2 regions of the Paenibacillus sp. FSL K6-1096 genome follow, and region 1 is predicted to be linked to the other one. Evidence: predicted binding sites of a transcription regulator. Region 1 holds the regulator's gene; the other holds the start of a gene.

Region 1 (3,997 bases):
TCGGGAACATTTCCGCGACATGCGGCCCCACTTCGGCAAAAATGGTCACAGCAGACGTCCGCTCAATTCCTGGAATGGAGTCAATTTGTTCAATCACCTCCAGGTACGGTTCTGCCTTCGCCTCGATTCGCGCTTCCAGTTCCGTGATTCTTTTCTCCAAATAGACCAAGTGGTCCCAGTGGTCTCGAATCATCTCCCGATGATGACGGCGCAACTTGCCATTGAGCGCGTCGAGTAGCTGCGGAACTTTCTTTTTTAAACGGGTTTTGACCAGGTTTTTAACGGTCACTTCGTCCACGACCTCGCCGTCCATGATCTTCTGGAGCAGGCCCCGTCCCGTAACCCCATAGAGATCGGACATAAAGGTGGTTAGTTTGATGTTGGCATCCTGCAGGATTTTGTGAATGCGGTTTTTCTCCGCCGTCACCGCCTGCACCATCTTACTCCGGTAACGAGTCAAATCCCGCAAATCCCGGATGTCCTGTTCGGGCACCATACTGCCTTCAATGAGCCCGCAACGGTGCAATTGCGCTAACCAGCGCGCGTCTTGCATGTCCGTTTTTCGACCCGACGTATTCTTTACCCGCCGGGCGTTGGCCAGGACGAGGTCACAACTGCCCTCTAAGATGTTCCATACCGGTTTCCATAACACGCCGGTGCTCTCCATCACCACTTCCCGGCAGCCGTGTTCACTCAGCCAATCTTGCAGGCCGAGCAATTCTTTGGTTGTCGTCCCAAACGTTTTCAGGTGATATTGGGGTTTCTGTTCGATCGGTCCTTTTAACACGCAGGCTACAACGGTTTCCTGATGCACGTCCAGACCGGCGCAACACATACGTACAGCATCCATTCCTACCATCCTCCATCGTCAGTTTACAAATCATGCGCTCGAGTGAGTGTAATTTAATACACGTACTTTTGGGGGCTACAATAGGCGATGCTCGAAAAGCGCAATAGAACGGTTTTTCGAACGGGGTGGGTCCCAGTAACCGTTTCCGCCCTTTGATTTGTATATGTAAGTGTTGACGACTACAGCCTCATTTAGAATGGATGCGACGGATGCCAACCACTTATTTTCATTCCTGGGGGTGACAAGGCCTCTGCCTTGTCATGCCTGTTTTTCGATTACATTCCGTCCACCCGCCTTCGCTACGCCCAATGTAATCAGTTTTTCGATTACATTCTATCCACACACCTCACCAGCGCCGAATGTGATCGGTTTTTCGATTACATTTGGCCTACGGACCTCCGCCATGCCCAATGTAGTCGGTTTTTCGATTACATTTGGCCTGCGCGCCGTGCTCGGTTCGATTGTGTTCGGTTTTCCACATACATTTGTCCCAGATACTTGCGCCATCGCCGATTGTGATCGGTTTTTCATACAAATACTAAAAATCCCCTGAACACAGCAAAAGAACGGCATCTCTGCCGTTCTTTCTGTGATGGACTCTCAGGGACTCGAACCCTGGACCAATTGATTAAGAGTCAACTGCTCTACCAACTGAGCTAAGAGTCCATATGAAATTTGGTGGAGCCAAGGGGGATCGAACCCCTGACCTCATCGCTGCCAGCGATGCGCTCTCCCAGCTGAGCTATGGCCCCACAGGCCGATTTAGAATGACATTATGTATTCTAAAATCTCATTCGAGCGTTATGCTCTAGTCGCTTGAAGTTTCTTATATTTCGTAGCCGACTTCTATATAATACAGAAATCGTCCGCAGGTGTCAACACTTTTATTCAAAAAAATTTCCGGCACAGGGACCGGCCCTGAACCTCAGGCCAATCCCTTTACCTCACTATTCCTGACGTCTCCACACAGAGCCGATTACAGCCCGTCCAGCTCCTCCGTATTCTTGGAGAGCAGACCCTTCAGCTCCTTCATGAACATGTTGATGTCCTTGAACTGGCGGTATACGGACGCGAAGCGGACGTAGGCCACCTCGTCTACCGGATAGAGCTGCTCCATCACCAGCTCGCCGATCTGGCGGCTCTCGATCTCGGCCAGAGCGATGCCGCGCAGACTCTTCTCCACCTCGGAGACGATTACCTCCAGGCGCTCCACCGGCACCGGGCGCTTCTCGCAGGCGCGGATGAGGCCGCGGAGGATTTTGTCGCGGCTGAACTCTTCACGGCTGCCGCCTTTTTTGATGACGATCAGCGGGGTCTCCTCGATCATCTCGAAGGTGGTGAACCGGCGGCTGCACTGCTCGCATTCACGCCTGCGGCGGATCGACTTATTCTCATTGGCCGGCCGGGAGTCAAGCACCTTGGTGTTGGTATGATCGCAGTAAGGACATTTCATAAGCTTCTTCACTTCCTCTTGGTTAGATTGAACAGCCCCGCAGACCTGTAGCCCGTCTGTACGGGGTTGTTATTTATTTTCCAGAAATCACCGTTTAATTGTTGTTATGAATATGCCATGTCCGGCACATAATACAGTTACCAACCGATAGGAGGTGAACAGCAATGAGCCAAAACAACAGCTCCAATAACCTGGTAGCTCCAAATTCACGCGGTGCCTTGGAACAACTGAAATATGAAGTTGCCCAAGAACTAGGTATTACCCTCTCCCCAGACGGATACCAAGGCAATAAAACTTCTTACGAAAACGGTTCGATCGGTGGTTACATCACTAAACGTCTTGTAACCCTGGCTGAACAGCAACTGGCAGGTCAGTACAAATAACCTGTCTCAAACACGACATAAGCTTGCCTAAGAAGTATCAAGCGGCCTCGGCCGTTTGGTGCTTCTTTTTGCATCACAAGAAGAACGTCAGAATTCACTGTACAGCTCGGTGTACTGGTCATAGTAATAAATCACACGCTGCACATAGTGGCGGGTCTCCCCGAAGGGAATATCCTTCACCGTCTCTTCCCTTCCGTCCCACTGCCCTTCATCCAGCCAGCTCTGCACCTTGCCGGGTCCGGCATTGTAAGCAGCGATAATCGCCGTCCGGTTGCCGTCAAACTGGCGGGAGAGCGTCGACAGATACCAGGTGCCGAGTTCAATATTGGATGAAGGCTCCTCCTTCAGCCGCTCCAGCGACACGTCGGGGAGCTTGGCCTTCTCCAGGGCCCACTTGGCCGTGTCCGGCATGAGCTGCATGAGTCCGATGGCCCCTTTTTTGGATTCACGTCCGGTCTTGTAGTTAGTCTCCACCCGGATAATTGAAGCCACAAGGAACGGGTCCATCTCATAAGTCAGGCTGTGCTTGCGGATCTCATCTTTGTAGTAGATCGGATAGAACCACGACATCCAGTTGGTGCTGAGAAACAGAATGGCTGTGAAGCCTATAAATAACAGCAGAAGCACTCTTTTTTTGCGCAGCCACTTCATCATCAGCGGACCAGCCTGTCCCGCAGGGCGGCAACCTGGCGCTCCGTGGCCTCAGGCCCGCCGCTGTTGTCAATCACATAGGTTGCTCTCCTGCGCTTCAGCTCAATGTCCATCTGTGCGGCAACCCGGCCCTCGGCCTGCTCCAGCGTCATTCCGCTGCGCTCCATCAGGCGGGCTAACTGGACCCTTCGGGGAACATAAACCACGATAACCTGCTCGAACAGCGTGTCCAGCTCTGACTCGTACAATAGCGGAATATCAACAATAACCAGGCGCTGCGGATCTTCCTGCTCCAGCGCATTCATTCGCTCCCTGATCTCCCTGCGGATCGCCGGATGAGTCAGGCTGTTCAGCGTCTGAAGCGCTTCCGGGTCCCGGAATACAATATCGCCGAGCGCTGCCCGGTCCAGTGAACCGTCAGGCCGCAGAATCCGGTCCCCGAACGCCTGTACAGCCGCAGCCAGCACCGGATGTCCGGGAAGCATGACCTCCCTGGCGATGACATCTGCATCGACCAGGGCCGCTCCCTCCCTGACAAACAGTGCGGACACGGTGCTTTTGCCCGAAGCAATGCCTCCGGTTAAGCCTATAATCATGTACTCACCTCATAATAACTTCATTATACCCATTGCAATTAATAATAACGCCGGCAGAACGGCG
Region 2 (3,997 bases), 3.2 Mb from region 1:
TGGTACAGGCCGTGCTTCATTACCTTGTCACGCAGCGCTTTCCAGTCCTCAGTAGTAGGAATGTAGATGCCTGCGAACAGTTCCTGCGCTTTGGCAGTAACCGGACGGTAGTCTGTTGTAATATAACGGTCGAAATAGACGCCACTGGCGTAGTCGGACTGCTCGAATCCATAGAAGGTCTCGCCGGTCTCGGCGGCAATTTCCATGCTTTTCTCAATCGAATGGAAGTTCATGGTCATGAAGAAGGTGCGTGCGAAATCACGGGCCTGCTCGCTCTCATAAGCGATTTTATTTTTGGCAAAATATCCATGCAGGTTCATCACGCCCAGTCCTACCGAGTGCATCTCCTTGTTCGCCTTGGCTACGCCCGGGGCATTGGAGACCATCGTCATATCGCTGACAGCTGTCAGGGCCAGCATGCCTTCATGTACGGATTCACGGATCTTGCCGTGCTCCATCACGTTCACGATGTTCAGGGAAGCCAGGTTGCAGCTAATGTCGCGGCGGATGATATCCTCCTGTCCGTAATCATTAATCTCCGAGGTCTCCTGCAATTGGAAAATCTCGGTGCACAGGTTCGACATCTTAATCTGGCCTACGCCCTTCAGGGCATGAGCTGCGTTGGCGTTGCTCTTGTTCATAATATACGGATAGCCGGATTCAAGCTGAATCATGGCGATCTTGGTCAGCATGTCGCGGGCGTTCATGGCAATCTTCTTCTTCACGCGCGGATCAGCGAGCAGGGTATCGTACATCTCGTCCAGGTCCATATCATCCAGATGCGTGCCGTAGGCCTGGTAGACTGTATAAGGAGCGAACACATGCAGCGGCTGATTGTCCTGCGCCAGCTTGTAGAAGCGGTTAGGCACGATCAGACCGATAGACAACGTCTTCAGGCGTGTCCGTTCGTCGGCGTTAATCTTTTTGCTGTCCAGGAACTCAAGTACATCCCAGCCAAAAATATTATAATAAGCCGCACCCGACCCCTTGCGCTGGCCCATCTGGTCTGCGTAGGAGAAGCCGTCTTCCATCAGCTTCAGGACCGGCATGATGCCCTTGGCCGCATCTTCAACACCCTTAATCGTCTCGCCGCGCGAGCGCAGCTTGGACAGATTGACGGCAACGCCGCCCCCGATCTTCGACAGCTGCATGCAGGTGTTCAGCACATAGTTGATCGAATTGAGGGAATCGTCCATCTCCAGCAGGAAGCAGGAGACCATCTCGCCGCGGCGGCTTTTGCCGGCATTGAGGAAGGTTGGCGTAGCAGGCTGCAGGCGCTGTTCCATCATTGAACGGGCCAGTGTGCGTGCGGTCTCTACATTGCCGCGTCCCAGATGCAGAGCAACCACCGCTACGCGGTCCGGGTAATGCTCCAGGTACTGCTTGCGGTCATTGGTTTTGACGGCATAGTCGGTATAGAATTTGGAAGCCGCCATATAGGAAGGGAAGCGGAAATTATATTCATGGGCAATCCGGTAGACATCCTCCATCTCGTCAGCGGAGTAACGGTCGTACAGGTCCTCGTAGTAATCGTTGGCAATCATATAATCAATCTTGGCTTTGGTATCGCTGAAGGTCAGGCTGCGCTTCTCCACATCACGCATGAATTCAGCTACTGCCTCCTGGTCCTTATCCAATTGGAAAAATCCGGTCTCGTCCCGCTTCATCAACATGTTGTTCAATTCAATATGCCGCAACTTTGTCCACCTCCTGTTTGATCCGCTGTACATCACCGTAAGTGCCTGACAGCTCGAATTTGCCGACAACCGGCACGTTGTAACGCTCTGCAATCAGATCTGCGCTGTGCGCGTATAGCTCGCCCCAGTTTTTGTTGCCGCTGGCGGCGATGCCCTTGAGTCTGGAATGGTTCCGCTCCAGGAACATGGATACCTTCTCTGGAATCTGGCCAAATCCGGTGGTGTATGTAACAAGCACGTAAGGCTCGTCGATCGTCATATGCTCCTCGATTTGAACAGCAGGAAGCTTCAGCTTGTTGATGAATCTTCTCACATTGCCGGTCTTGGAATCGTAAGCAATCAGCATGGTCTCTAACCTCCTGTAACATTAGCTCATTCTTCTGTTCTTTCTACTTGACAAATGAACTTGGGCGAATTCACTAGATTTATGGGCTTAGCTATTATATACACTATATTTAGTAACGTTTAATCATTTTATATACCATATATTGAAAAGTCAAGCGCTGAACAAGCTCTCCCAGCCGCCCAAAATACCCCTTTAAATCGCCAATCCCACGCCCCGCCTGGGTTCTATTCTCTTAGAATTTATTAGACTTTTTTTTAAGGAATTTGCGGGGGCGCAGAAAGGCGTGAACGGGAGGTGAGGGAAGAGGGAACGGCTGTAATTTTTGAAAGCGCTTGGACCTTCGGCGGATTGAATTTTGGTTGTACTTTGTACATTAGATGCTGTTCCAATTCGGTGGAAAATCACATCTGTTGTATTTTGCACACTTGATTTCAGCTAACAGAGGCTCATTGAGCAAAATCTCGCAATTCTAATGCAGGAAATACAATAGAATGGAGATTAACGGCAAATATCGTCCGTTCTATTGCAGAAAATGCAATCAGCGGGAACCGTTTCGCGCGGCAGGAGTCTTATTAGGTGAGAGGGGAGAGCAACATGCAGAGTAAAGAGCTGCCTTACAGCATGGCCTGTGCTTCGCCGGTATCGCTCCGCGAGATGATGGAGACCTACGGATCGGATGTATGGAATTATGCCTTTGTGTTAACCCGCAGCCGGGAGCAGGCCAGCGACATCAGCCAGGAGGTATTCCTGAAGGCCTACAAGAGCATCGGCAAATACCGGGGGCAGGCCACCCTGAAAACCTGGCTGCTGACCATCACCCGCAACACCGCATTCAGCTTAAGACGCAGCAGCTTCTGGCGGAGATTCGCCCCGCTGGGCGACCACCAGGTTCATGGAGCGTCCTTGTCCGCTGAACAGGAAGCTATCGGCAACCAGTATGCTAACCGGATCTGGGAGATTATTATGGCGCTGCCGGACAAGTACCGGGAGGTGCTGGTGCTGGATATTCAGCAGGACCTGTCGGTCGCTGAATTGTCCGAGCTGCTCGGAATTGCGCAGGGAACGGTCAAGTCCCGCCTCGGGCGGGCCAGAGACAAAATAAGAACGGCAATGAAGGAGGAAGACCTGTGAAGACAAGAGATGAGGATGAGCAAGTGAAGGTAATGAGCGGGGCGAAGGACTGGTACAAGCAGGCCGGACGGAACCCGCTGACCGGGCCGGGGTTCACGCCGCAGCTCATGGCGCGTATTGAACAGGCCGCAGCAGCGGGTACTCCGGCGCGAAGAGGACAAGGCCGGTTCGGACGGGCCGCAGGCCTTGGCGCATTGTCTGCGCTCCTGCTGTTCAGCGTGCTGCTCTGGCCGTTTGGCCCGGGGGCCGGGTTTGATCCGGCAGGGAGGCTGGCAGCGGTCTTGGGGCAGGGCTCGGGAGCGGCTGTGGTGGAGCCGTCGGCGTCTCCTTCGGGGTCGCAGAATGCAGCTTCTTCAGCATCGCCGCAATCCTACAACCCGCCGGCTGGTTCTGCGGAGTTCGAGCTGGGGGGAATAAAGTATTACATGCCCCTGCCGCTGAACAGAAACAAAGAACGTGCGCTTGCTATTGAGACCTCAGCCGGAATTGTCTGGTCGCCTCCGCCGCCGATAGTTAACTATAGTAAGCCTAAGTACACACACCCAACAGAGCCTTATACATTGTATCTGTCTCCGAAAGGCCAGACTGAGCTGTCGGAGACTACGGCTAAGCGGATTTACACCCTTCCACTCTATGCCGGCGGGTCGCAGCGTTATTATGAACTTACGGGAATTTGTGATGCAGGTAATTATGTAGTGCTGGGTATCAGCACATTTACATTGGGCAAAGGGGTTGGCATGACACCTGAGAAGGTATCCGCTTTGAATTTAAAGGCGGCGGTTGCCGGAGAAGCTGTAGCTCTGCAGGACCTGTTGGATTTAAG

The links. The regulator NrdR, encoded in region 1, represses ribonucleotide reductase genes. The targets are predictions, from matches to a motif close to AACACNATATATNGTGTT.
Region 2: the regulator NrdR is predicted to act here: its motif matches at 2,143-2,160, upstream of nrdI (class Ib ribonucleoside-diphosphate reductase assembly flavoprotein NrdI).

The regions. Positions count from the first base shown of each region.
Region 1 is NZ_CP150274.1:5,944,598-5,948,594, reverse strand. Features, by position in the region: gene MHI24_RS26190 (IS110 family transposase) at 1-850, opposite strand, end outside; tRNA gene MHI24_RS26185 (tRNA-Lys) at 1,444-1,516, opposite strand; tRNA gene MHI24_RS26180 (tRNA-Ala) at 1,527-1,602, opposite strand; gene nrdR (transcriptional regulator NrdR) at 1,827-2,303, opposite strand; gene MHI24_RS26170 (alpha/beta-type small acid-soluble spore protein) at 2,468-2,686, shown strand; gene MHI24_RS26165 (lytic transglycosylase domain-containing protein) at 2,774-3,337, opposite strand; gene coaE (dephospho-CoA kinase) at 3,340-3,933, opposite strand; gene ytaF (sporulation membrane protein YtaF) at 3,943-3,997, opposite strand, start outside.
Region 2 is NZ_CP150274.1:1,974,850-1,978,846, reverse strand. Features, by position in the region: gene nrdE (class 1b ribonucleoside-diphosphate reductase subunit alpha) at 1-1,697, opposite strand, end outside; gene nrdI (class Ib ribonucleoside-diphosphate reductase assembly flavoprotein NrdI) at 1,684-2,043, opposite strand; gene MHI24_RS08680 (sigma-70 family RNA polymerase sigma factor) at 2,638-3,174, shown strand; gene MHI24_RS08675 (hypothetical protein) at 3,171-3,997, shown strand, end outside.